Regions from separate parts of the Affinirhizobium helianthi genome, predicted to be linked through region 3. Evidence: predicted binding sites of a transcription regulator. Region 3 holds the regulator's gene; each other region holds the start of a gene.
The links. Region 3 encodes LexA, which represses DNA repair genes until DNA is damaged. Its sites were predicted from a motif close to TGTTCNNNNTGTGTTCNG; they were not measured.
Positions count from the first base shown of each region.

Region 1: ACFSE1_RS16440 (putative DNA modification/repair radical SAM protein) is a predicted target of LexA. The motif match lies at 1,401-1,418, and genes of this name have one in related genera.
Region 2: ACFSE1_RS17030 (ImuA family protein) is a predicted target of LexA. The motif match lies at 1,430-1,447, and genes of this name have one in related genera.
Region 4: ACFSE1_RS04465 (YifB family Mg chelatase-like AAA ATPase) is a predicted target of LexA. The motif match lies at 2,297-2,314, and genes of this name have one in related genera.

Region 1 is NZ_JBHUEQ010000027.1:144,940-148,288, forward strand. It holds gene ACFSE1_RS16435 (UdgX family uracil-DNA binding protein) at 1-163, opposite strand, end outside; gene ACFSE1_RS16440 (putative DNA modification/repair radical SAM protein) at 163-1,395, opposite strand; gene greA (transcription elongation factor GreA) at 1,636-2,112, shown strand; gene ACFSE1_RS16450 (glycosyltransferase family 4 protein) at 2,136-3,194, shown strand; gene ACFSE1_RS16455 (Lrp/AsnC family transcriptional regulator) at 3,216-3,349, opposite strand, start outside.
Region 2 is NZ_JBHUEQ010000032.1:63,444-66,792, forward strand. It holds gene ACFSE1_RS17015 (HpcH/HpaI aldolase/citrate lyase family protein) at 1-67, shown strand, start outside; gene ACFSE1_RS17020 (DUF1737 domain-containing protein) at 64-270, shown strand; gene ACFSE1_RS17025 (metallopeptidase family protein) at 852-1,295, opposite strand; gene ACFSE1_RS17030 (ImuA family protein) at 1,538-2,452, shown strand; gene ACFSE1_RS17035 (Y-family DNA polymerase) at 2,493-3,349, shown strand, end outside.
Region 3 is NZ_JBHUEQ010000003.1:526,940-530,288, forward strand. It holds gene ACFSE1_RS03090 (hypothetical protein) at 1-139, opposite strand, end outside; gene ACFSE1_RS03095 (VOC family protein) at 427-1,290, opposite strand; gene lexA (transcriptional repressor LexA) at 1,428-2,153, shown strand; gene ACFSE1_RS03105 (ComEC/Rec2 family competence protein) at 2,134-3,349, opposite strand, start outside.
Region 4 is NZ_JBHUEQ010000004.1:226,324-229,672, reverse strand. It holds gene ACFSE1_RS04470 (GNAT family N-acetyltransferase) at 1-580, opposite strand, end outside; gene ACFSE1_RS04465 (YifB family Mg chelatase-like AAA ATPase) at 686-2,218, opposite strand; gene gshB (glutathione synthase) at 2,352-3,308, opposite strand.

The DNA.
Region 1 (3,349 bases), on a different contig from region 3:
TGGGCGCGGGAAGAGCATCCTCGCCAAATCCAAGCACAGGATTGCTATCAGTCTCGACATTCCAACTGATCTCCGAGGGGGCAATGTCGGCCATAAGAAGCGAGCGGGCCGCACTGCGCCACTCTTCCAATTCGCCGCGCCCCTGAAGCTTGATCGTCAGCATCAGAAAAGTGTCAATTGTTCAGGTTGCGGAGAAAACATTTGCCGCAGATCAGAACGCTCCAGTATGCGTTTCGGCGTCCAGCCTTCGGCTTCGATAAATGGCTGGACCTTGCGGAGAGAAACGCCAAGCCGTCCTAAATCTTCCAATCGCAGACGGCGGAAACGACGCGATGACAGGATGGATTTAACCGTTTTCGTACCCAGTCCCGGCACCCGCAACAACATCTCCTTGGAAGCCCGGTTGATATTGACGGGAAAACCGTCTCGGTTCGCCAGCGCCCAGGCAAGCTTCGGATCAAGCTCAAGATCGAGATTACCGTCAGACGCCACAGAGGTGATTTCCCCGATATCGAATCCATAAAATCGATAGAGCCAATCCGCCTGATAAAGACGATGCTCGCGGATCAGTGGCGGCTTGATTAGAGGCAGTTTTGAAGACGAATCCGGAATGGGGCTAAAGGCCGAATAATAGACGCGCTTCAAACCATAGCTGCCGTAAAGACGCGCACTCGTGCCAAGAATAGTCGCGTCATTGGCACCATCAGCACCCACAATCATCTGCGTGCTCTGACCCGCTGGCACGAAGCGTTTTCTGCGTTTTGTCTTCAGGGTGGGTTCGGAGGCATCTTCAATTTTCAGTCGCAGATCGCCCATAGCGCGGCGAATGCCGTCGGGCCGCTTTTCAGGCGCGAACTGGCTGATACCCAAATCAGTCGGAAGCTCAATATTGATAGACAGACGATCAGCATAAAGACCTGCCTGCTCGATCAACGCTGGCGAAGCTTCCGGGATGGTTTTCAAATGAATGTAACCGCGAAACCCGTGAACCGTGCGCAAATCACGCGCAATTTTCACCATCTCCTCCATGGTGTGATCGGATGAGCGAATGATGCCGGAGGAGAGGAAAAGACCTTCAATGTAGTTCCGGCGGTAGAACTCCATTGTCAGCCAAATCACCTCCTCCGGCGTAAACCGTGCCCTCTCCACATTGGAGGAGGAACGGTTGATGCAATAGGCGCAGTCGTAAATGCAGAAATTCGTCAGCAGTATTTTCAGCAGCGAAATGCAGCGGCCATCCGGCGCGTAAGCATGGCAGATGCCAGAACCTTCCGTGGAACCGAGCCCTCCGCTCGACGTCGAATCCCGCCTCGTTGTGCCGCTCGATGCGCAGGATGCATCATATTTTGCAGCATCTGAGAGAATGGCCAGACGTTCTTTCATCGACTTTTTCATTGCATTGTTCACTATATGTTCTCAGCCTGATTGTCAAGAACGGCGGAAATAAGAGAAAGCTTTTATCGCTACGCTGTGCAAAACCGCCCGAAGCCCTATCTCGAATTTTCTGGAAATCCGCTCGACGACTCTGCTATGATCGCCGAAGCGAGAATTTTCACATGGTTCCGGAGTTTCGCTCCGGGACCTGTTTCTTTTTGTGTCCGCAGCAAGCAGGCATGATACTGAGGAAAAGGAAAAATGGTTGAAAAGGTACCGATGACGCAATCCGGTTTCGCCCAATTGCAGGAGGAACTGCGCTGGCGTCAGCAGGAGGAACGTCCCCGCATCATCGAGGCCATTGCGGAAGCGCGCGCCCATGGCGACCTTTCGGAAAATGCCGAGTACCATGCTGCCAAGGAAGCGCAGAGCCACAATGAGGGCCGCATTACCGAGCTGGAAGATCTCACGGCACGTGCAGAAGTGATCGACCTGTCGAAAATGTCGGGCTCGAAAATCAAGTTCGGCGCCACCGTCAAACTGGTGGATGAAGATACCGAAGAAGAAAAGGTGTACCAGATCGTTGGCGATCAGGAAGCCGATGTGAAGGGTGGAAAGATCTCCATTTCCTCCCCCATCGCCCGCGCCCTGATTGGCAAGGAAGCTGGTGACTCGATTGAAGTCAACGCACCTGGCGGCTCGAAGGCCTACGAAATCCTGTCCATCACCTGGGGCTAACCACGATTGGTTGAGGGGTCACTGTGCCTTCGCGTCTCTCTCAGGTCTCGGTAATCGCGCCGCATTTCAAGCGTCGCCTTTCCGGCGTGACCTCTACCGTCATTCAGCTTGTCCCTGTTCAAAACCGCCTGGGCCAGAGGGTTACAACCCTCGGGCCTGGGCTCCCTGCATCCCTGCCCTTCATGGGATGGCTTGATGTGCCTCAGCTGTGGAAAGCGCCGGAGGGCCAAAGCCATCGGGTCTGGCATGCTCGACGCAACATTGAGATGTTGCCCGGCATCATTCTTCGCGACGTGCTGCGCATGCCGCTGAAACTTCTGTTCACATCCGCCTCGCAACGGCAGCACACGGGTTGGACGAAGTGGCTGATCTCCCGAATGGATCACGTGATTGCCGTCTCTGCAAAAACCGCAAGCTATCTTGAGCGCGAGAGCACGGTCATTCTGCACGGGATTGACCTTGAGCGTTTTTCTCCACCCTTGAACAGGCAGGAAGCGAAACAGAAAGTGGGGCTTGATCCCGCCTTCAACTATATTGGCTGCTTTGGCCGCGTGCGCCATCAAAAAGGTACTGATATTTTTGTCGATACGATGCTGCGGCTCCTGCCCGCCCATCCGCTTTGGAAGGCCGTGATTGCAGGCCGGGCTACGGCAAAACATGCCGCTTTCGAAGAGGAATTGAAGGCCAAGGTAAAGGCCGCCGGTCTTTCCGAGCGCATCCTGTTTGTCGGCGAACATACGAACATTCCAGAATGGTATCGTGCGCTTGATCTTTTCATCGCGCCGCAACGCTGGGAGGGCTTCGGCCTCACCCCGCTGGAAGCCATGGCAACCGGCGTGCCGGTCATCGCGTCCGATGTCGGCGCGTTTCCGGAGCTTATCGTCGATGGTCAGACAGGCCGAATTGTCGGTCGCGATTCCGTGGATCGGTTTGTCGAAGCGGCTGAACCCTATCTCCAGGATGATGGGCTTTTGAGCGCTTCGGCTACATCCGCCCTCACCCACGCCCGCCAAAACTTCTCTATTGAACGAGAGGCAACGGCGATCGGCCAGGTTTACGCCAGACTTTTAAAAGCCGATTGAAGGGGAAACATCCCCTTCTCCTCAAATCTCAACGAGACCGAGCTTTTTCACCTGACGGATTGTCAGCATGGTTCGGACCGTATCCACATGCTCATTGGCCGCCAGAACTTCGATCACAAAGTCCTGAAACTTGGTGAGGTTTTCGGCCGTGCATC
Region 2 (3,349 bases), on a different contig from region 3:
TCTGGAAGAAGCCGAAAAGCTTCTCGCTCAGCTGCAACAGATTGAAACCAGAAAGACGAGCCCATGAAAGTCTATCGCTTCATCACCGGCCCCGATGATTCAAGCTTTTGCCACCGCGTAACCGATGCCCTGAACAAGGGATGGGAACTGCACGGCTCCCCCACCCACACGTTTAACCAGGCAGAGAACAAGCTTTATTGCGGTCAGGCCGTGGTGAAGACCGTGCATGGCAAGGAATATGATCCAAGCATGAAGCTGGGCGAACAGTAAGACTTTCTTCACTGTGGATTCAAAATTCGAAGGGCACAGGCAAGGGAAATTTTGCCTTGCCTCAATTATCGCCTCAACCATTTCGATAAAAAGAAAAAATAAGCACATCCATATGGTGTTGCATCCGCCAACTTGCAATGCCAAAGCAAGACAATCGCGAAGATTTTTTTATCGATTAAAAAAAGCTTGCTTCGTGAACAAACTCAGAACAAGCTAAAAGAATGAATGCAAACCAAAGCGCATTCAGAATACGCAACAACTCTTGATCGCACTCAAGAGTTGTTTGCAACATCAGAAACGTAAAAACATATTGGAGTATAATATGTTTACGAAAATACCTGACTGGCTTCGTATACTAATAGTATTATCCACAATCATCATAAAAGTAGATGAATGGATAAACAAAAAGTAATCCAAAGTGGGCAGCCGGACCACGGCTGCCCATCCATTATGAGATTATGCGGATATCTCATAATAATGTCAACATTGATTATGCGGTGCGAGGGTGTCCTTTAGGCTAAATTTTTGAAAAAAATGTTTCTAGACTGACTGAAAATCAGTGCTTTACTGGAATCGCGAAATCAGCCTGTACGATCTGCCGCCTCGTCCGCGCTTTCCTCGATGCGTTCCATATCGTCATCGCTGAGGCCGAAGTGATGGCCGATCTCATGGATCAGCACATGGGTGATGATGTCACCCAGCGTTTCTTCGTTTTCGGCCCAGTAATCGAGGATCGGGCGGCGGTAGAGGCGGATGCGGTTTGGCAGCTCACCCGTTTCCATGGTGAAGCGCTCGGAAATGCCCCGCCCTTCGAAAAGGCCCAGCAGATCGAACGGCGTTTCCAGCGCCATGTCCTCAAACACCTCGTCATCGGGAAAATCCTCGATCTCGATGATGAGGTTTTTCGTCAATGCGCGAAATTCTTCCGGGAGATTGCCATAGGCCTCGATTGCCAGCGATTCGAACGCACTAATGGTGGGGGCATGGCGATCCCGCCAATCATCGGTCTGGTCAACACGGTCCATGTCTGCTCCTTTTCTGCAACCCCATATAAGGTTTCTCAGAAAAATTTTCGAGAGCGGATTCAATCCTGCATCAGATGAGTCGTTGAAACTGGTTACTGCCCCGGTTGACTCTTTCCCCTGCCTCTGGAATCCATAAGAACATAACATGAACATATGCCCGATTATGCACTGGAGTTTGTCAGCGCCAAACTGAACCTGGCAGACTTTCAGGGAATTGGGAAACGAGCGATGGAGCTGACGTCATGGCGAAACCCGCCTTGGCGCAGGAGACTGTTTTTGCCCTGCGCGAAACGATAGCCCGGCTGGAAGGCAAAACTCTTCCGGCATTGGGTGCCGCCCAGGCGAACGGGACAGAGCGAAACCAACGGGGCGAAAACTTGATCGCGCCGACGGGTATATCGCTTCTGGACGATGCCCTGGAAGGAGGCTTGCCGCGGGATGGGCTGACGGAGTTGCGCAGCCTCGGCCTTCGCCATGCGGGTGCGCTTTCGGGCTTCGCCCTGGCTTTTGCCTGCCTTTACCAGCAGAAGGACCAACGGCCTCTGTTGTGGATTTCAGACCGGATGGCGGCAGGCGATGCGGGCCTGCCCTACCCTCTTGGCCTGAAGCGCTTCGGCCTTTCCATTAACCGGCTGTTGCATGCGGCACCAGCGCGGTTGGAAGATGCCCTTTGGCTTGCGGAAGCTGCTCTCTCGAGCGGTATCTTTGCGGCGACCTTGCTGGAGGTGCGTGGTAATCCGGCAAACTTCGGATTGACGGAAAGCCGAAGGTTGAGCCTGCGCGCCAAGGCCGCTGCGCGGCCCCTTCTCATTTTACGCCACGGAGGCGAAGAGGAAGCATCCAGCGCTCTCTTCCGGTTTCACGTGGAACCTGCGCTCGCCGCAGCCCGCCGCCTGCCGGATGGATCGATGCTTGGCGGTAGCATCGGCCCATCCGCTTTCCGTCTCACCTTGGAGAAGAGCCGCAACCCGGCCCCCCTCTCCCTGACTTTGGAGTGGAACCATCATGACCGCCATTTCTCAATTGCCGAACCGACAGAACAAGCTCTTCCGCAGCAGTCGCCAGCGCATTCTGGCGCTCCACTTTCCACGGCTGTCGACGGATCGGATTCTACGCCGCCGCTGGGGGCTATCCTGGCGTTTGAACGGGCGTCCTGAAGATATTCCCTTCGTTTGCGCCGGAAAGCGCGAAAATGCCATGCGTCTTACGGCTCTGGATGCCCATGCCCAGAGCCTTGGCCTCAAACTTGGCCAGGGGCTGGCGGAGGCACGCGCCATTTGCCCCGTATTGGAGGTGATAGAAGAGGATGCGGCAGCAGATCGCCGTTTCCTGGAGGCCCTGGCGGATTGGTGCGACCGTTACACGCCTCTGGTGGCGGTCGAAGGTGCCAACGGCCTCTTTCTGGATATCACAGGCTGCGCTCATCTGTTTGGTGGCGAAGAGGCCATGCTGAACGAGATCCTGACCCGACTGGAGCAGATCGGAATGGAGGTTAAAGGCGCTATTTCCGGCGCCCCCGGCCTGTCCGCCGCCATTGCACGCTTCGATACCAGCAGGATCATTGCTGAAGACGAGCAGGAGGCAGCTCTTGCGCCGCTTCCCATTGCAGCCCTGCGTATCGATGAAAATACGGTGCAGGCTCTTGCCAAAGTGGGCCTGAAGCAGATTGGCGATCTTCTGGAAGCACCCAGGGCACCGCTTGCCCGCCGTTTTGGCCCGCAGCTTCTGTTGAGGCTGGATCAGGCATTGGGACTGGATGAGGAAGCCATTTCACCGCGCCGTACTGTTGCGCATCTTTCCGCTGAACGCCGTCTGGCCGACCCCATTCAGGCCGAAGAGGACATTCTGGAGCTGGCCGGGCAGGTGGCCCAATCCTTGAAGCCGGGGCTGGAGGCACGCGGCGCCGGTGGGCGCCTGTTCGAACTCGTCCTGTTTCGGGTGGATGGAAAAGTCTTCCGCCTGAAGGCGGGGGCTTCCCGGCCCTTGAGAGATGCCACAAGAATTGCCTGGCTGTTTGCCGAACGGTTGAAGAGCGTTCACGATGAACTGGATGC
Region 3 (3,349 bases):
GCACTGTTGTGGTTTGAAGCGAAGTGTTCATATCTGCGGTGAGCAGATGAGGCAGATACCAGTTATCCGCCTCCGCTATAGGTGTTTGCCCCCAAACCAGCAGCACCCGGCGATGCACAATCTCGCCTTCCTGCGCCATGCAAAGAGCATGCCTGACCTCCGGCCCAGCGGAGATACAATCATCGCCCATACGAATAGAGGACAGCTCACCCTCGCACGTATGCTCAGCGGAGCACCATGCACTCAGCGTGCGCGTTGCGCTGTCGCTGCGCAAAAGCAGATCGTTAAGCCGCAAGAGCCGTCTATGGCGTTCAGCGAGAAACAAGGATTGCCTCTCTTGCATGTGCAATGAATGTCCCTGCTCTCTGATTTCACCACACACCCATTCTGGCGCCGACCTCCCGTTGCGCGAGCAGTTTTCGACCGTCACGGAATCTCAACAAAGGCTAGCATCGGATGAACTCCTGGCTGCGCACTAACCACAAGCATGCGGCCAAGTTTTGTATGAGGGATCTCGTTGCCAATAAGGCAGGCTTCTGCCGCAGCCAAACTCTTCACGGCAATCGTCACGCCCAGCCCGACCATCTGGCTGCGCGATGAGGAGGCGCCGAAAGCAGTCAGGGCATGACTGAAGGCCAAAAGACGCAGAGCACCGTTTTGCAACTGAAACGTCCATTCAGCCTCACCCTGGCAGCCTTTATCTCCAAGGACCAATGCCAGCCTGTCAGCATCCTTGGCAAAATCAGAGGCAATTAACAGGACTTCAGCGATACCCTGCGCCGTGTTTTCGTGATTCAGGAGCGATCCGCCGGGCAGAGCCGCGTTGATTCGCTGACACGTGAAGCCGAGCAATTCCTTCGAGCCAAGATCCGCAAAGGCCAGCCGGAAGCTCGCGGTTCTCTTGCTGCCATCGGCGCCTTGCGCCTCTCGCGAAAAATTCAGAACTGGTCCCGCCGAAATTCCACGGCTCTCAAACCGAGCATGATCTGCATCGGCATTGGATGAAGCGAGAACGAAGGCAGACGGCGCGTGCCATCGCTCGTCCATGGCCACCTCCAAATGCCGCTTTGCAAAGACATTCCCGGCCCCGGCTGCCTCACCAGCGCGTTCCATGTCTCGAATCGCCAGTGGTTCCAGATAGGTCTGGTCGCAGAAGAAAACGCAAGCGTTCGACGTTCCGAAAGGGTGGTGCCCATCAGGCGCAACCGTAAAACCAAGCCGGCTAAACATGCCCCTCGATCTACCAAGGCTTTCAACTGGCAGAACGAGATGATCTAGACTGCTGGACACGACGATCTCCATCCGCTGCGTTAAAATGGTTTAGAACCGATTATTCGTTTTGTACAAGTGCGCTTCGAGCCCCTTGCGGAACACAACTGGAACATATAGTGTCCGTTCTGGATTTGTTTCCGGACGGGGTGCCGATTATGCTAACACGCAAACAGCAGGAACTACTTCTCTTCATTCATGCGCGCATGAAGGAATCGGGGGTTCCCCCTTCTTTCGACGAGATGAAGGATGCTCTGGATCTTGCGTCGAAATCAGGCATCCATCGCCTCATTACGGCGCTGGAAGAACGTGGCTTTATCCGACGCCTTCCAAATCGTGCTCGTGCACTCGAAGTCATCAAGCTTCCGGAACCTTTTGGAACCAGTACGGCACCCAAGCGCGGCTTCTCGCCAAGCGTTATCGAGGGTTCGTTGGGCAAGCCCAATCCGCAACCTGTCCCTGCACCACAGCCGGTGAAGGTAGCGGCTGAGGAAAGCACTTCAGTCTCCGTCCCCGTCATGGGTCGCATCGCGGCAGGTGTGCCGATTTCAGCGATTCAGAACAACACCCATGCCATTAGCGTACCTCTCGAAATGCTGGGTCCGGGCGAGCACTATGCGCTTGAGGTGAAGGGCGATTCCATGATCGAAGCTGGAATTCTCGACGGCGATACGGTGATCATCCGCAATGGCAGCACAGCCAATCCGGGCGATATCGTTGTCGCTCTTGTCGATGATGAAGAGGCAACGCTCAAGCGTTTTCGCCGCAAGGGAGCATCCATCGCTCTCGAGGCCGCCAATCCGGCTTACGAAACGCGGATTTTTCCGCCGGAACGCGTGAAGGTTCAAGGCCGCCTGGTCGGTCTTATTCGCCGTTACCATTGAGCCATCGCTGGATGGGGTCATCATGCGCGTCTATCGCGAAGCTTCGGGCTCGCCAGTCATAGGTGCGGTGTATTTCCCATGCTCGGGCACTTGAATTGAGCGATGGTAGATAGGCCCAGTTGCCGGGCTCAAAGTGGCCACCAAACACAATTTCCATTGTGCCGGTTGTTCGAAGTGTTGTGCCTGTCAGCAGCCGCGCGCCTGATCGGCAACTGGAGAACCGTGTCCGGCTCGATACAACGAAATCCGCATGGTCGCAGGCAAAGCTCAGCAAGCGGTTATCGCTCACTGCAGCGATTCTTGATCCTTCGGCCGTTATTGTCATGCAGATCAAACGCGTGAGGCAAAAAAACTGATCTGGTTTGATCTCACTGAGCCCCGTTGCCATGGCCGCTTCGACGGACTTGATCTGCGCCGTCGTCAAGCGCTTCCGGTCACTCCGGATGTTTGAGAGCACTGGCGTTTCCTCGTCACCATCAGCGAGCGCGTTGATGGACGGCTCGTCATCACCCGCAAGATCAATGCTGCGTCTTACGGGCAGTATCGTATCGGTTATCTGCAAGGCGTTGCGCCATCGTTCGAAAAGAAAGCCCGACGACCGCGCCTGATTGGTCGACGCTACAGATCCGCGCCGTAGGAGGATGGCTTCCCCGTCTTCTGCTACCACCATCTCCGGGCGGGCTCTTCCCGCACCAGAAAATAGCAAGATCAATCCAGCAGTGAGAAGAACCGCGCCCAGCCACCGCAGCGGAGACCTCAGGCTAATGAAGAGAATCAGACCGAAGGACGTGATGGCAAGGAAGTAAGGTGGCGCCCGTCCAATGCTCGTGCCTCCGTCCCAGGAGGCAACCACTGTTGCGACACTGATAACGACGTCCAGACCCCACCCCATGATAGCAAAGAAAAGAGCGTCGAGGCCGAATGGCATTGCCAGCATCCCCAGCAGACCCGCTGGCATGACAATCACAGAGATGAAAGGCATGGCTGCCAGATTGGCAACGAGGCCATAGGCGCTCAGCTGATTGAAGTGCGCTATGGAAAAAATCGCCGTGGACAAGCCGCCGATCAAGGAAGTCATGACCGTGCCGCCTACAAAGCCTGCAACCGATGTAACAACTGCAGCCTGAGGGCCTTTAATCTGAAAACCGTCTTCATTCTGCTTGCGTTTTGACCAGAGATTGTAGCCTGCCACCAAG
Region 4 (3,349 bases), on a different contig from region 3:
TCAGCTCCAGGAAGACAAGGCTCTCGCGCTCTTCCAAATGAACAGCGGTGAGATTGGAGTTGAGCCAATGCCAAAGGATAGTTCCCATGGCACGCTTTGCCGATAGCGGCCCGCCGCCTGCGGAGGAATTAGCAATCCATTTCCTCACGGAATCCCGATCATCCGCTGAGTGTGGATCAAGAATTCTGCCCGGCAAGGTCCGGCTCACGCTTTCATTGCGCTGATCAAGCCACAAACGATGACAAGGCAATCGCCTGAAGCCGAATTTCGGATAGAAATCGAGTACGGAAGGATTGGCAAACAAAAGCACAGGTCGTTTTGATCTGTCGGCCACGTCCAAGGCGTCCTCGATCAGAAGCCGCGCCAAACCTCTGCCACGAGCCTCCTTGGTAGTGGCCACCGCGCCGAACTGGACGGCAGTAAAAGCAGCACCGTCAGGTCCGAAAAGGGTCATTCTTGTTTCGCCGAGGCTGGCGACCAAACGTCCACTCTCCTCCCAGCCATGCACGATGTAATCTTCTGACCATCCACCGAGCGCGCCCCAACCGCGAAAGCCGGAGAGACCAAACACATCCTCCATCAACCGATAAAAGGCAGCATGCCATTCATGATCCTGATGGGTAATGTGTCGGCGTGGCATGAATGCGCCTTATTCCGGAAATTCAACATTCTGAAAGGCCAAGATTCAAGCCGCCGCTGTCAGCCGCTCACCCGCGATACGGTAGGAAATGGCTTCGGCCAGATGAATGCGGCCGACCTTATCTTCATCACTCAAATCGGCGAGGGTGCGGGCCACCTTCAGAACACGATGGTAGCCGCGGGCGGAGAACTTCAGCTTCTCGGCGGCATCGCGTAGCAATTGCAGACCGGAAGCATCGGGCTCCGCGAAGCGCTCGATGAGCGAGGTCGAGCAGCGGGCATTGGTGCTGATATAGGGCAGGCCCGCCGCCTGAAAGCGGGCGCGCTGCCGGTCTCTTGCACGGCCTACTCGTGCCGCTACGTCCGCGCTGCTTTCCGCCGGTCTTGGGCGAATGAGATCTGCCGCCGACACAGCCGGAACATCGATGCGGATGTCGATACGGTCCAGAAGCGGGCCGGAGATACGGGCCTGATAATCCGTCATGCAACGGGGCCCCTTGGCACAAGTGTGACCCGGTTCGCCCGCCATGCCGCAGCGACACGGGTTCATGGCGGCAACGAGCTGGATATTGGCGGGATAAGAGACCCGGTGATTGGCGCGGGCAATCACACATTCTCCAGTTTCAAGGGGCTGGCGCAATGCGTCCAGAACCTGCGGCGAAAATTCCGGAAACTCATCGAGAAAGAGAATGCCGTGATGCGCCAGCGAAGCCTCGCCCGGCTTTGCCCGCATACCGCCGCCAACGAGGGCTGCCATGGTGGCGGAGTGATGCGGCGTGCGAAATGGTCTGCGGTCGGAAAGTTTGCCACCGGAAAGCTGGCCCGCGATGGAATGAATCATCGAGACTTCCAGCAATTCCGGTGCCGATAAGGGCGGAAGAATGGAGGGAAGCCGCGCTGCCAGCATGGACTTTCCCGAGCCGGGAGGCCCCACCATGAGCAGGTTATGCCCGCCTGCCGCTGCCACTTCCAATGCACGCTTCGCACTCTCCTGCCCCTTGATATCGGCGAGGTCTGGAAGATCGGTCGGGTTGGCGCGAATGGCAGGCGCGGGCCGCGACAGAAGCTGCGTACCGCGAAAATGATTGGCAAGCGCGATCAGACTGCGCGGTGCGAGAATTTCGATTTCCGATCCAGCCCAAGCCGCCTCCGCCCCGCTATCTGCCGGGCATATAAGGCCCTTATCCAGCGCATTGGCACCGATCGCCGCAGGCAATGCGCCGGCCACCGGCGCCAGCGTGCCATCCAGATTAAGCTCGCCAATCACCACGAAGCGAGACAGAGCATCCGCCGGAATGGCGCCAATGGCAGCCATCAGTCCAAGGGCAATCGGCAGATCGAAATGCGAGCCTTCTTTCGGCAGATCGGCGGGGGCGAGATTGACAGTGATGCGCTTGGGCGGCAAGGCAAGACCAGAGGCATGCAGGGCGGCCTGCACGCGCTCGCGGCTTTCGGCCACAGCCTTGTCCGGCAGGCCAACGATCTGCATGGCGAGCTTGCCCGGCCCCACCATGACCTGCACATCAACAGGGACGCCTTCGATACCCTGAAATGCAACCGTACTGACACGCGCGACCATGGCTCTCCCGCCTCACCGGCGCGGGAATCAGGTGCCGCGCAACACGGCCGCAATCAAGCACAACCTCTCGCTGAAAACAAGAACAATTGCAGAACAAAATTCCTGTTAAAGTTGAAGCTAAATTTCCAACCCATCAAAGAGTGGCAGATCGTTTTGCTTCAATGGCATCCCACAGCAGCGCTGCAGCATCGGCACCGCCGAACTTCTTCACCTCGCGAATGCCGGTCGGTGACGTCACGTTGATCTCCGTCATGTAGTCGCCGATCACATCAATCCCGACAAAGAGGAAACCGCGCTCGCGAAGCGCCGGGCCGATACGGTCGCAGATTTCCTTTTCGCGTGTCGTCAGTTCGGTCGCCTCTGCGCGGCCACCCACATGCATGTTGGAGCGGGCGTCATGCTCTGCCGGAACCCGGTTGATGGCGCCAACAGGTTTTCCATCCACCAGAAGAATACGCTTGTCACCCTTGCGCACAGCCGGAAGATAGGCCTGCGCAATAAACGGCTCGCGATACATCTGGGCAAACATCTCCAGCAGCGAGGAGAAGTTGCGATCATCGCGGGCCGAATGGAACACGCCAGCGCCGCCATTGCCGTAGAGCGGCTTCAGGATGATATCGCCCAGCTCATCGCGGAAGCGGGCAATCTCGCCCACATCGCGCGTAATCAGCGTCGGCGGCATCAGATCCGCGAATTCCGTGACGAAGATCTTCTCCGGCGAGTTACGCACCCAGGCCGGATCGTTCACCACCAGCGTCTTGGGATGCAGGCGCTCCAAGAGATGCGTGGAGGTGATATAGGCCATGTCGAAGGGCGGGTCCTGGCGCAGATGGATTACATCCATGGCAGAGAGATCCACCCGCTCGCGTTCGCCAAGCGTGAAGTGATTGCCCTTCTCGTCGCGAAGCTGCATCGGCTCTACCGCGGCGAAAATCTTGCCGTCCCGCATGGTCAGCCGATCTGGTGTGTAATGGAATAGCTCATAGCCGCGGGACTGCGCTTCCAGCGCCATGGCGAAGGTGGAATCGCCGGTGATGTTGATGCCGGACACGTGGTCCATCTGGAACGCGACTTTGCGGATTTTGGCCATGACTGCCCCTCAAGAAATTGCCCGCCAGATGTAGGACGACC